DNA from 2 places in the Ruegeria sp. AF8 genome. Region 2 is predicted to be linked to the other one. Evidence: riboswitches for the same ligand, from Rfam matches in the RefSeq annotation. Region 2 holds a riboswitch; the other holds the start of a gene.
The links. A riboswitch is a leader RNA that binds a small molecule or an ion and turns the genes downstream of it on or off. The one in region 2 is predicted to bind thiamine pyrophosphate.
Positions count from the first base shown of each region.

Region 1 (4,363 bases), on a different contig from region 2:
CGCGCCGCCTGCCGCCGCCTGCATCTGGTAAGCCCCCATCAGGCGGTAGATCTGAAGCGGGAGGGTGGCAATCTGCGCGTCCGCGAACAATGCGATCACACCGAGGTCACCCATCGAAAGCGCGGCGGCAAGACCTGCGGCAAAGCCGATCTGCGGACGTATGCGGGGCAGCAGGACGCGGGTGAAAAACACCCGCCCCCCCATATCAAGCGAAAGCGCAAGCCGCCCGTGCCGCGACACCGTATCGCGTGCGGCCGGCACAAGGATTCGCAACGCAAAAGGCAGCGCCATGACCGCATTCACCAGCGCCGTGACCGGCAGCGCCAATGTCGCGGGGTTTGCCACAGGCCGGATCAGGATGAAAAGGCCGGTGCCGATCACCAGAGGTGACGCGGCAAGACCCAGAATGCCGCTCAACTCGACGATCCCGAGGCGTCCGGTGGCCACGGCGGTGGCCATGGGCAGCGCCAGGGCCAGCAGGATGATCGTGCTGGCGGCTGCAACCAGCAGCGAAACCAGCGCCGCGCGAAAGACCGGAACAGGCAGTTCGGCCAGCCCTGAAAGCCCCGAAAGCACCACCGAGGCAAGCGGCAAGATCAGGAACACTGCCGCCAGCGCGATCCACAACGTATCGGCAACCGGTGCGCCGCCGTCCCAGCGGCGGATGGCACGGTCCAGACCCGCGCCAAACCCTTCGCCGCGCGAAAGTTTCAGGGCAGCCAGGGCAGCGGCGGCGGTCAACGCCAATTGCAGCGCCGATAAAAGCGCCGCGCGGCCAAGGTCGAAATCATATGTGAAGGCCTGATAGATCGCCAGTTCGATCGTGGTCGCGCGCGGCCCACCGCCCAGCGTCAGTGCGACCGCGAAACTGCTCAGGCAGATGGCAAAGATCACCGCCAGCACGCCGGGCAGGATACGCGCCAGCATCGGTGCCTCGATCAGCCGGAACATGGCCCACCCATCACAACCCAGTTGCGCGGCCAGCCTAAAGCGTTCGGCGGGGATTTCCTGCCAACCCTGAAGGATAAGCCGGGTCGCCAGCGGCAGATTGAAAAAGACATGCGCCAAAACCACCCCGTGCAGGCCGTAGATGCGAATGGGCGACAAGCCGAAAACGCCCAAAATGTCCGAAATCCAACCGGCGCGGCCAAAGACCTGCAAAAGCCCGAGGGTGGCGACGATGACCGGCAGGATGAACGGCGCGCCCAGCAAGGTGATCAGTGCGCGCCGGCCCCAAAACCGTCGCCGCGCCAGCGCGCGGGCGACCGGGACGGCCACCGCGGTGCTGATCACTGCCGACAGGACCGCCTGTGTCAGGGTAAACTGCAGCGCGGCCCAGTCGGCCGGACCAAAACCGCGCCCGGCCTCGGCCCGCAATGCCACCGCGGCCAGAGTACCCAGAATAAGCGCGGCCACCAAAGCCGCCGCGCCGATACCCGGGTACGGGTTTATTGGCTGAGCGCGCCCAGCCATTCCGTCAAAGCCTCATCACGTGCGGCACCCGCTTCTCCGGGCTGGAAAAACAATGCCTTCTCAGGTGTGTGCAGGGTTTCGAACCCTTCGGGCAACCCGGCAGACGGGGTCACGGCGGGATACATCCAGTTGGTGGTCGGAATGATCTGCTGAAACGCGTCGGACACCATGAAGTTCAGGAACTGGTCGGCCAGCTCCGACTGGTCGCTGTGTGCCAGTTTCGCGGCCACTTCGATCTGCATATAGTGGCCTTCGTCAAACGCGGCAGCGGCTTTGGAAGCGTCTTCCTCGACAATCAGGTGATAGGCGGGCGAGGTGGTGTAGCTGAGCACCATGTCGGCTTCGCCCTCAAGAAACAGCCCGTATGCCTCGGACCAGCCTTTGGTCACGGTCACGATATTGTCCGAAAGTTCCGCCCAGATCGCCGGTGCCTCGTCGCCATAGGCCGCCTTGACCCACAAAAGCAGGCCCAGGCCCGGCGTGGACGAGCGCGGGTCCTGAATGATGATCTTGGTCTCGCTGTCCGCCAGGTCACGGAAATTGGCGGGCGCCGGGGCATCCGCGTTGTGGACAAAGGCGAAATAGCCCCAGTCATAGGGCGCGAAAACCGGATCGTTCCAGTCGATGGGCAACGCATAGTCGGCGCTCGCCGCATGAGGTGCGAACAGTCCGGTTGCGCTGGCCGCCGAAATCAGGTTGGTGTCGAGGCCCAGCACGACATCGGCTTCGGATTTTTCTCCCTCCAGGCGGATGCGCGACAGAAGTGCCGCGCCATCCTCGACGCCGACAAGGTTCAGATCGCAGTTGCACACTGCTTCGAACGCTTCTTCGACCTGAGGGCCGGGACCCCAGTCGGAAACAAAGCTGTCATAGGTGTAGACGGTCAACTGGGGTTTGTCTTCGGCAATGGCCGACGTTGCACTCAGTAGTCCCGCAGCAATAATCAGATGTCTCATCTCATCCTCCATTGCGGCGACAGGGCAAGGATGGATGAAACCGCGACCTTTCCCTCCGCCGGTTCTAGCCGGTTCAGGTTCAACGGGTTTGCCGGTTGGCATCTCAGCGCGGCAAGCCACGCACCCCGAGGTGACGCCGTGATTAGGAGGAATCGGGAGCAAACACAACTGATTTCCCACCATGATCGGAATGCACCACGAATTCCTGGAAACGCTGGGAGGCGCCTTGGTTCCGACACGGCGCTGCCGGGGCCGGTTTTCCGGCCGGTTGCACTTGGAACCAGAGCACGGATGATCCCCTGCCCCGCACCCCGATCACGGCTCGCCGCTGCCGATCTCTTCCTTGCGTTTCGCGATATAGGCGTCCAGTTCCTCTCGCACGCCCGGGTCCATTGCCGGCGTCTCATAGTCGCGTAGCGCCTGCTGCCAGATCTCGGTGGCGCGCTGCAAGGCATCCCTGGCCCCGGCAGCTTCCCAGTTTTCATAGTTCTGCCAGTCGGACAGCATTGGCTTGTAGAACGCTGTCTCGTACCGTTGCATGGTGTGATCGACGCCAAAGAAATGCCCACCGGTGGGAACCGACTTGATGGTGTCCAAACCGAGTTCATCCTCGTCGAACTTCATTGGCTTGAGGAATTCCATCATGTTCTGAATGATTTCCACGTCCATGATGAATTTCTCATACGACGCGGTCAGCCCGCCTTCGAGCCAGCCCGCAGCGTGATAGACGATATTGGCCCCGCCCAGAACCGCGCCCCAGGTGGCCATCATCGTCTCGTATGCCGCCTGCAGATCCACTGCGTTTGACGCATTGGCGTTCGAGGTCCGATAGGGGATTCCGTATCGGCGCGCCAGTTGCCCGCCGACAATACTCGCCTTGGCGTTTTCGGGTGTACCGAATGCGGGGGCACCGGATTTCATGTCGACATTCGAGGTGAACGAGCCATACATGACCGGTGCGCCGGGATTGACCAGCTGGGTCAGCACCACACCGAACAGCGCCTCGGCATTCTGTTGCGCCAGCGCGGCGGGCAGAGTCACCGGCGTCATCGCCCCCATCAGCGTAAACGGCGTCACCGTGACCGGCTGGCCGTATTCGGCCATCGCGATCAGACCGTCGCCCATGGCGTCATCGAACAGACGCGGAGAGTTTACCGAGATGATGGTGATCACACCCGGATCGCCGCGCATTTCTTCGGGTTTCTGCCCGCGCGAGATCGCCATCATGTTGATGCCGTCCATCGCCCGCCCACGCCCGATGGCGGTGCAGTGAAAGCTCAGGTCGCTATAGGTCAGGTTGGCGTTGTAAGTATCCAGATGGCGGTTATTGGCGGGCATCTCGACCGGCGCCATCACCTGATTACCGATCAGGTGGATGGCGTTGAAATGATGCGCCAGACGGATGAAGTTGCAATAATCCCGATAATTGCCGGGTCTGCGGCCATTGATGCAGTCATGCACATTCGGCGGCCCGGCGACCAGGCCGAAATTCACGTGGTTGCCGCCAAGCGTGATCTGCCTGGCCCGGTTGCGTGAGGTCAGCGTGAATTCGGAGGGCACCGTTTTCAGCGCCTCGGCGACGATGGTCTCGTCCATGCGGATGATCTTGGTGTCGCGGTCGACGATGGCCCCGGCGCGGGCGAAAATATCGAGGACATTTTCGCCCATCACCCGGATACCGGCCTCGGACAGGATGCGCATCGAGGTCGAGTGCAACTGATCCATCTGTTCGGGGTTCAGAAGTTCGAACGGCGGATAGGTGTTGCGTACCCCCTGCCAGGGTAGTTGTTCGATCCCCGCCGCCGCCCGCCCGGATTTGCCGCGCCGTCCGCCGCTGCGCCTGTCTCGTGCCATTGGATCAGTATCCCCGTTGCGGATTGACGATATTGCCCAGCATCTCACCCTTTCGATACCGCTTCAGGTTTTCGGAAAAC
Region 1 covers NZ_JBQFYW010000008.1:96,947-101,309, forward strand. Annotated here, with positions in the region: gene ACR0AO_RS14605 (thiamine/thiamine pyrophosphate ABC transporter permease ThiP) at 1-1,473, opposite strand, end outside; gene thiB (thiamine ABC transporter substrate binding subunit) at 1,449-2,429, opposite strand; TPP riboswitch at 2,462-2,567, opposite strand; gene ACR0AO_RS14615 (trimethylamine methyltransferase family protein) at 2,745-4,283, opposite strand; gene ACR0AO_RS14620 (D-2-hydroxyacid dehydrogenase) at 4,288-4,363, opposite strand, start outside.
Region 1: linked by a shared signal. The riboswitch ahead of thiB (thiamine ABC transporter substrate binding subunit) and the one ahead of thiC (phosphomethylpyrimidine synthase ThiC) in region 2 are both predicted to bind thiamine pyrophosphate.

Region 2 (4,363 bases):
CGCCGCGCGAGTTCATAGGCGCAGGCGAGGCCGGCCACGCCGGCCCCCGCAATGACGATCATTCGCCCGGTTCCGTTACAGGTTCGGTGACGGACAAATAAAGCTCGCCGCCGTCGCGGAACTTGGCGGCCATCGCCTCCATCCCCTCTTTCTGCGCCTCGGAGCGGATGTCGTGGCTGATCCGCATCGAGCAGAATTTCGGGCCACACATGGAGCAGAAATGCGCCACCTTGTGCGCCTGTTTCGGCAGGGTCTGGTCGTGGAACTCACGCGCCGTGTCCGGATCCAGCGACAGGTTGAACTGGTCCTCCCAACGGAACTCGAAGCGGGCGCGGCTGAGGGCGTCGTCGCGGCGCTGGGCACCCGGCAGGCCCTTGGCCAGATCGGCGGCATGGGCCGCGATCTTGTAGGTGATGACACCGGTTTTCACGTCGTCCCGATCCGGCAGGCCCAGATGTTCCTTGGGTGTGACATAACAGAGCATCGCGCAGCCGAACCAGCCGATCATCGCGGCACCGATGCCGCTGGTGATGTGGTCGTATCCCGGCGCGATATCGGTGGTGAGCGGTCCAAGCGTATAGAAGGGCGCCTCGTGACAGCATTCCAGCTGCTTGTCCATGTTCTCCTTGATCTTGTGCATGGCGACGTGGCCCGGCCCTTCGATCATCACCTGGCAATCCTTGGCCCAGGCAATCCCGGTCAGCTCGCCCAGCGTCTCCAACTCGGCAAATTGCGCCTCGTCATTGGCGTCGGCGATCGATCCGGGGCGCAGGCCGTCGCCCAGCGAGAAGCTCACGTCATACTGGCGGCAGATATCGCAGATCTCGTTGAAATGCTCATACAGGAAGCTTTCCTTGTGGTGATGCAGGCACCACTTGGCCATGATCGAACCGCCGCGCGAAACGATCCCGGTCACCCGGTTCACCGTCATCGGCACCATGTGCAGGCGAACACCGGCATGGATGGTGAAATAGTCCACACCCTGTTCGGCCTGTTCGATCAGCGTGTCCCGGAACACCTCCCAGGTCAGGTCTTCGGCAATGCCGTTTACCTTTTCCAGCGCCTGATAGAGCGGCACGGTGCCAATGGGCACCGGGCTGTTGCGGATAATCCATTCGCGGGTGTTGTGGATGTTGCGGCCGGTGGACAGATCCATGACCGTATCCGCGCCCCAGCGGATCGACCAGACCATCTTGTCCACTTCCTCTTCCATTGAAGAGGTCACCGCCGAGGTGCCCATATTGGCGTTGATCTTGACCAGAAAATTGCGCCCGATGATCATCGGTTCGCTTTCGGGGTGGTTGATGTTGGCGGGGATGATGGCGCGGCCCGCCGCAACCTCGTCCCGCACGAATTCGGGGGTTACATAGTCGGGGATATTTGCGCCCCAGTCATTGCCCTGCCGCTGTTCGGCGAAAGCTTCACGCAGCTGGTTTTCGCGGATGGCGATGAACTCCATCTCGGGGGTGACGATCCCGGCACGGGCATAGGCCAGTTGCGTCACCGCCTTGCCGTCTTTGGCACGCAGAGGGCGCGGGCGGACGGGGAATTCCGGGGTCAACCGATCACCTTCGACAAAGCCGTTATCCTCGGGCTTGATGTCACGACCCTCGTATTCCTCGACATCGCCGCGCGCCTCGATCCAGTTGCGGCGCAGCGGCGTCAGACCCTGGCGGATATCGGTGATCACGTCCGGGTCGGTATAGGGCCCCGAGCTGTCATAGACCGGCAGCGGTGGCTCACCGGCGGTGGGATGGACCGAAATCTCGCGCATCGGCACACGCACATCCGGGTGCAGGGTTCCGTTCACATAGATCTTGCGCGAGGCGGGCAGACCACCGGTGGTGATCTTCGGGTTGGGGACGTTCATTTTGGCGCTCCTCAAGCTTGCACTCAAAAAGACACCAGATGAGCCAAGGCTTGGGAAACAGAGGGGGTCGGCCCCTTGTTCGGGTGACGCTTGCCAGAGGGGATACGATTCCCGGGGCGAGCGGCCCTAGCTTCCTACGCCAGTATCAACTGGGTCAGGTTCAAAGGGTCGCATCACCAGGGTTTCCCCATGTCAGCCTCTCAGTCCCCTAAGCGGGACTCCCCTGCGTGGGCGCTTGATTAAATCAGAATGTGTGACGTTGCAAGGTTGCAAAGTCTGTCTCCGGGCATGTTACCGGCGCAAGCCCGAAAGCGGGTGGTTCATTGGCGCCGGTTGCGCATGAAGACAGTCGTCGCCTCAGCCGAGCCGAATGCCTGTCTCCGAAATGTCACAGCGATACCGGGATGCAACAATTCTTGTTGTCGGAACCCGATGCTCTGACATATCGGTCAGGTCTTCGCCGACCGACAGGTCCAGTTTCAACCCCGAATCAGGAAAGGGCACCACATGCTAATTCATCGCACCGCCCTTAGGGGTCTGATCATAGTCCGAGCCGCATCCGGCCGGAACTGATCGTGCTGTCCGACATTGCGTCGGAAGTCAGAACAATTGAAAAACTGGAACCTGTTCCATGGGCAATTTTGTCTTGGGCGGTGGTCTGCGCGCTGATGTCAGCGGCGGCACCGTCAACAAATTCTATACGGACCGGGCCTGGATTGATGGCCGGGCCGAACAACAATTGTCGCAAATCGCCGGCTGGCAGGGCGTGCAGAAACTCGCGGCGTTCCCTGATCTGCATCCGGGTAAATACGGCCCGGTCGGCTGCGCAGTTCTGGCGGACCGCATCTTTCCGCAACTGATCGGCAGCGATATCGGCTGTGGCATGGCCTTCTTTGCGCTCGATATGCCGGCGCGCAAATTCAAACTCGACAGGGCGCTGCGGCGGATGCGGGTTTTGGGCGAACCTGCGGTCGACGCCCATGCCGACCGGTTGGAGGCGTTGGGCCTCTCTCGGGATACCCATTCCGCCGCGCTCGGTACGGTGGGGGGCGGCAATCACTTTTGTGAGGTGCAGCGCCTGACGGACGTCTCGGTCGCCGGGCTGGACAAGGATGAGCTGTATTTGCTGGTGCATTCGGGGTCACGCGGTTTCGGGCAGGCAATCTTTTCTGCGCTGTCCGAGCGGATGTTTTCGCAAGGCATCTCGGACAGTGAAGGCATAAGCGCATATTTGCGGGGCCACGATCAGGCCGTTCTTTGGGCCAGGCTGAACCGCCGGATCATCGCTGAACGCGCGGCTGAGGCCCTGGGCGCCGATCTGCGCCAGATTTGCGACGTTCCGCACAACCTTCTGACCCGGGGTGGTGGCGGATGGCTGCATCGCAAGGGGGCCGTCGTGGCGCGGGACGGTATTGTCCCGCTTGCGGGGTCGCGCGCGACGGTCAGTTATCTGATGCAGGGCGCGAACCATCCCGATGCCTTGGAATCGCTCGCCCATGGGGCGGGGCGCCGGTATGACCGCGGCTCGATGCATGGGCGGCAGCGGGGCAAGCGTTCGGATATCGAGGCGATGCAGCGCAATCCCTTTGGCGGCCGCATTCTGTGCGAAGACCGCGACCTGCTGATCGAAGAGGCTCCGCTGGCCTATAAATCGACCGAGGCCGTGATGGGCGATCTGGTGCGAACCGGCGTGGCCCGACGGGTCGGCACGCTTCATCCCTTGCTGACCTACAAGACCATCCGGGGCGCGAGGAGGTGACCATGGAAGCGCATATCTCTTTGCTGATCACGGGCGGCAACGGTCCGGAGGAATGTCATCAGGCGGTGGCCGGAATTCTGCGGCGGATGCAGGAAGAGGCCGAGGTGCTGGGCGTCGCGCTGAATGTCGATGCCGAAGCCACCAGGTTCGGCCTCAAATCCGCGGTTCTTGTTCCCGATGGTCCCGGAGCGCGAAGCTTTGCCATGCGATGGCTTGGCACCCTCTGCTGGCGGTCCAAAAGCGCGCTGCGGCGGCAACACAAGCGGTCAAACTGGTTCGTGGGTGTCTTCGAATTGCCTCAGACAGATGGCGGGCCAGTGGCAATCCGCTTGCAAGATGTCACGTTCGGGAGTTTTCGCGCCGGCGGTCCGGGCGGGCAGCACCAGAATACCACCGACAGCGCGGTGCGGGCCACGCATGGGCCCTCGGGCCTGACGGCCGTGGCACGCGAAAGCCGCTCGCAGCACCGCAACAAGGCGCTGGCGCTTCAACGTTTGCAAATGTTGAGCAATGCCCATGCCAGTGCCGCCCGGCAGGCCGCCAAAGACACGCAGCACCAGTTGCACCACGCTGTCGCATTCGGCAGTCCGGTTCGGACATTCATCGGCCCGGACTTCCGCGAGGTGGTCACATGATGACCGAAGGTCTGAATGATTTTCTGTCCAACGCGGCGGGCAGTGATTTCTTTGCCGGTGGGCTTGCGCTCGGGGCGCTCGGCGTTGCGGTTGCGGCGT
Region 2 covers NZ_JBQFYW010000016.1:57,997-62,359, forward strand. Annotated here, with positions in the region: gene ACR0AO_RS19785 (FAD-dependent oxidoreductase) at 1-62, opposite strand, end outside; gene thiC (phosphomethylpyrimidine synthase ThiC) at 59-1,870, opposite strand; TPP riboswitch at 1,985-2,105, opposite strand; gene ACR0AO_RS19795 (RNA ligase RtcB family protein) at 2,502-3,629, shown strand; gene ACR0AO_RS19800 (peptide chain release factor-like protein) at 3,632-4,264, shown strand; gene ACR0AO_RS19805 (AAA family ATPase) at 4,264-4,363, shown strand, end outside.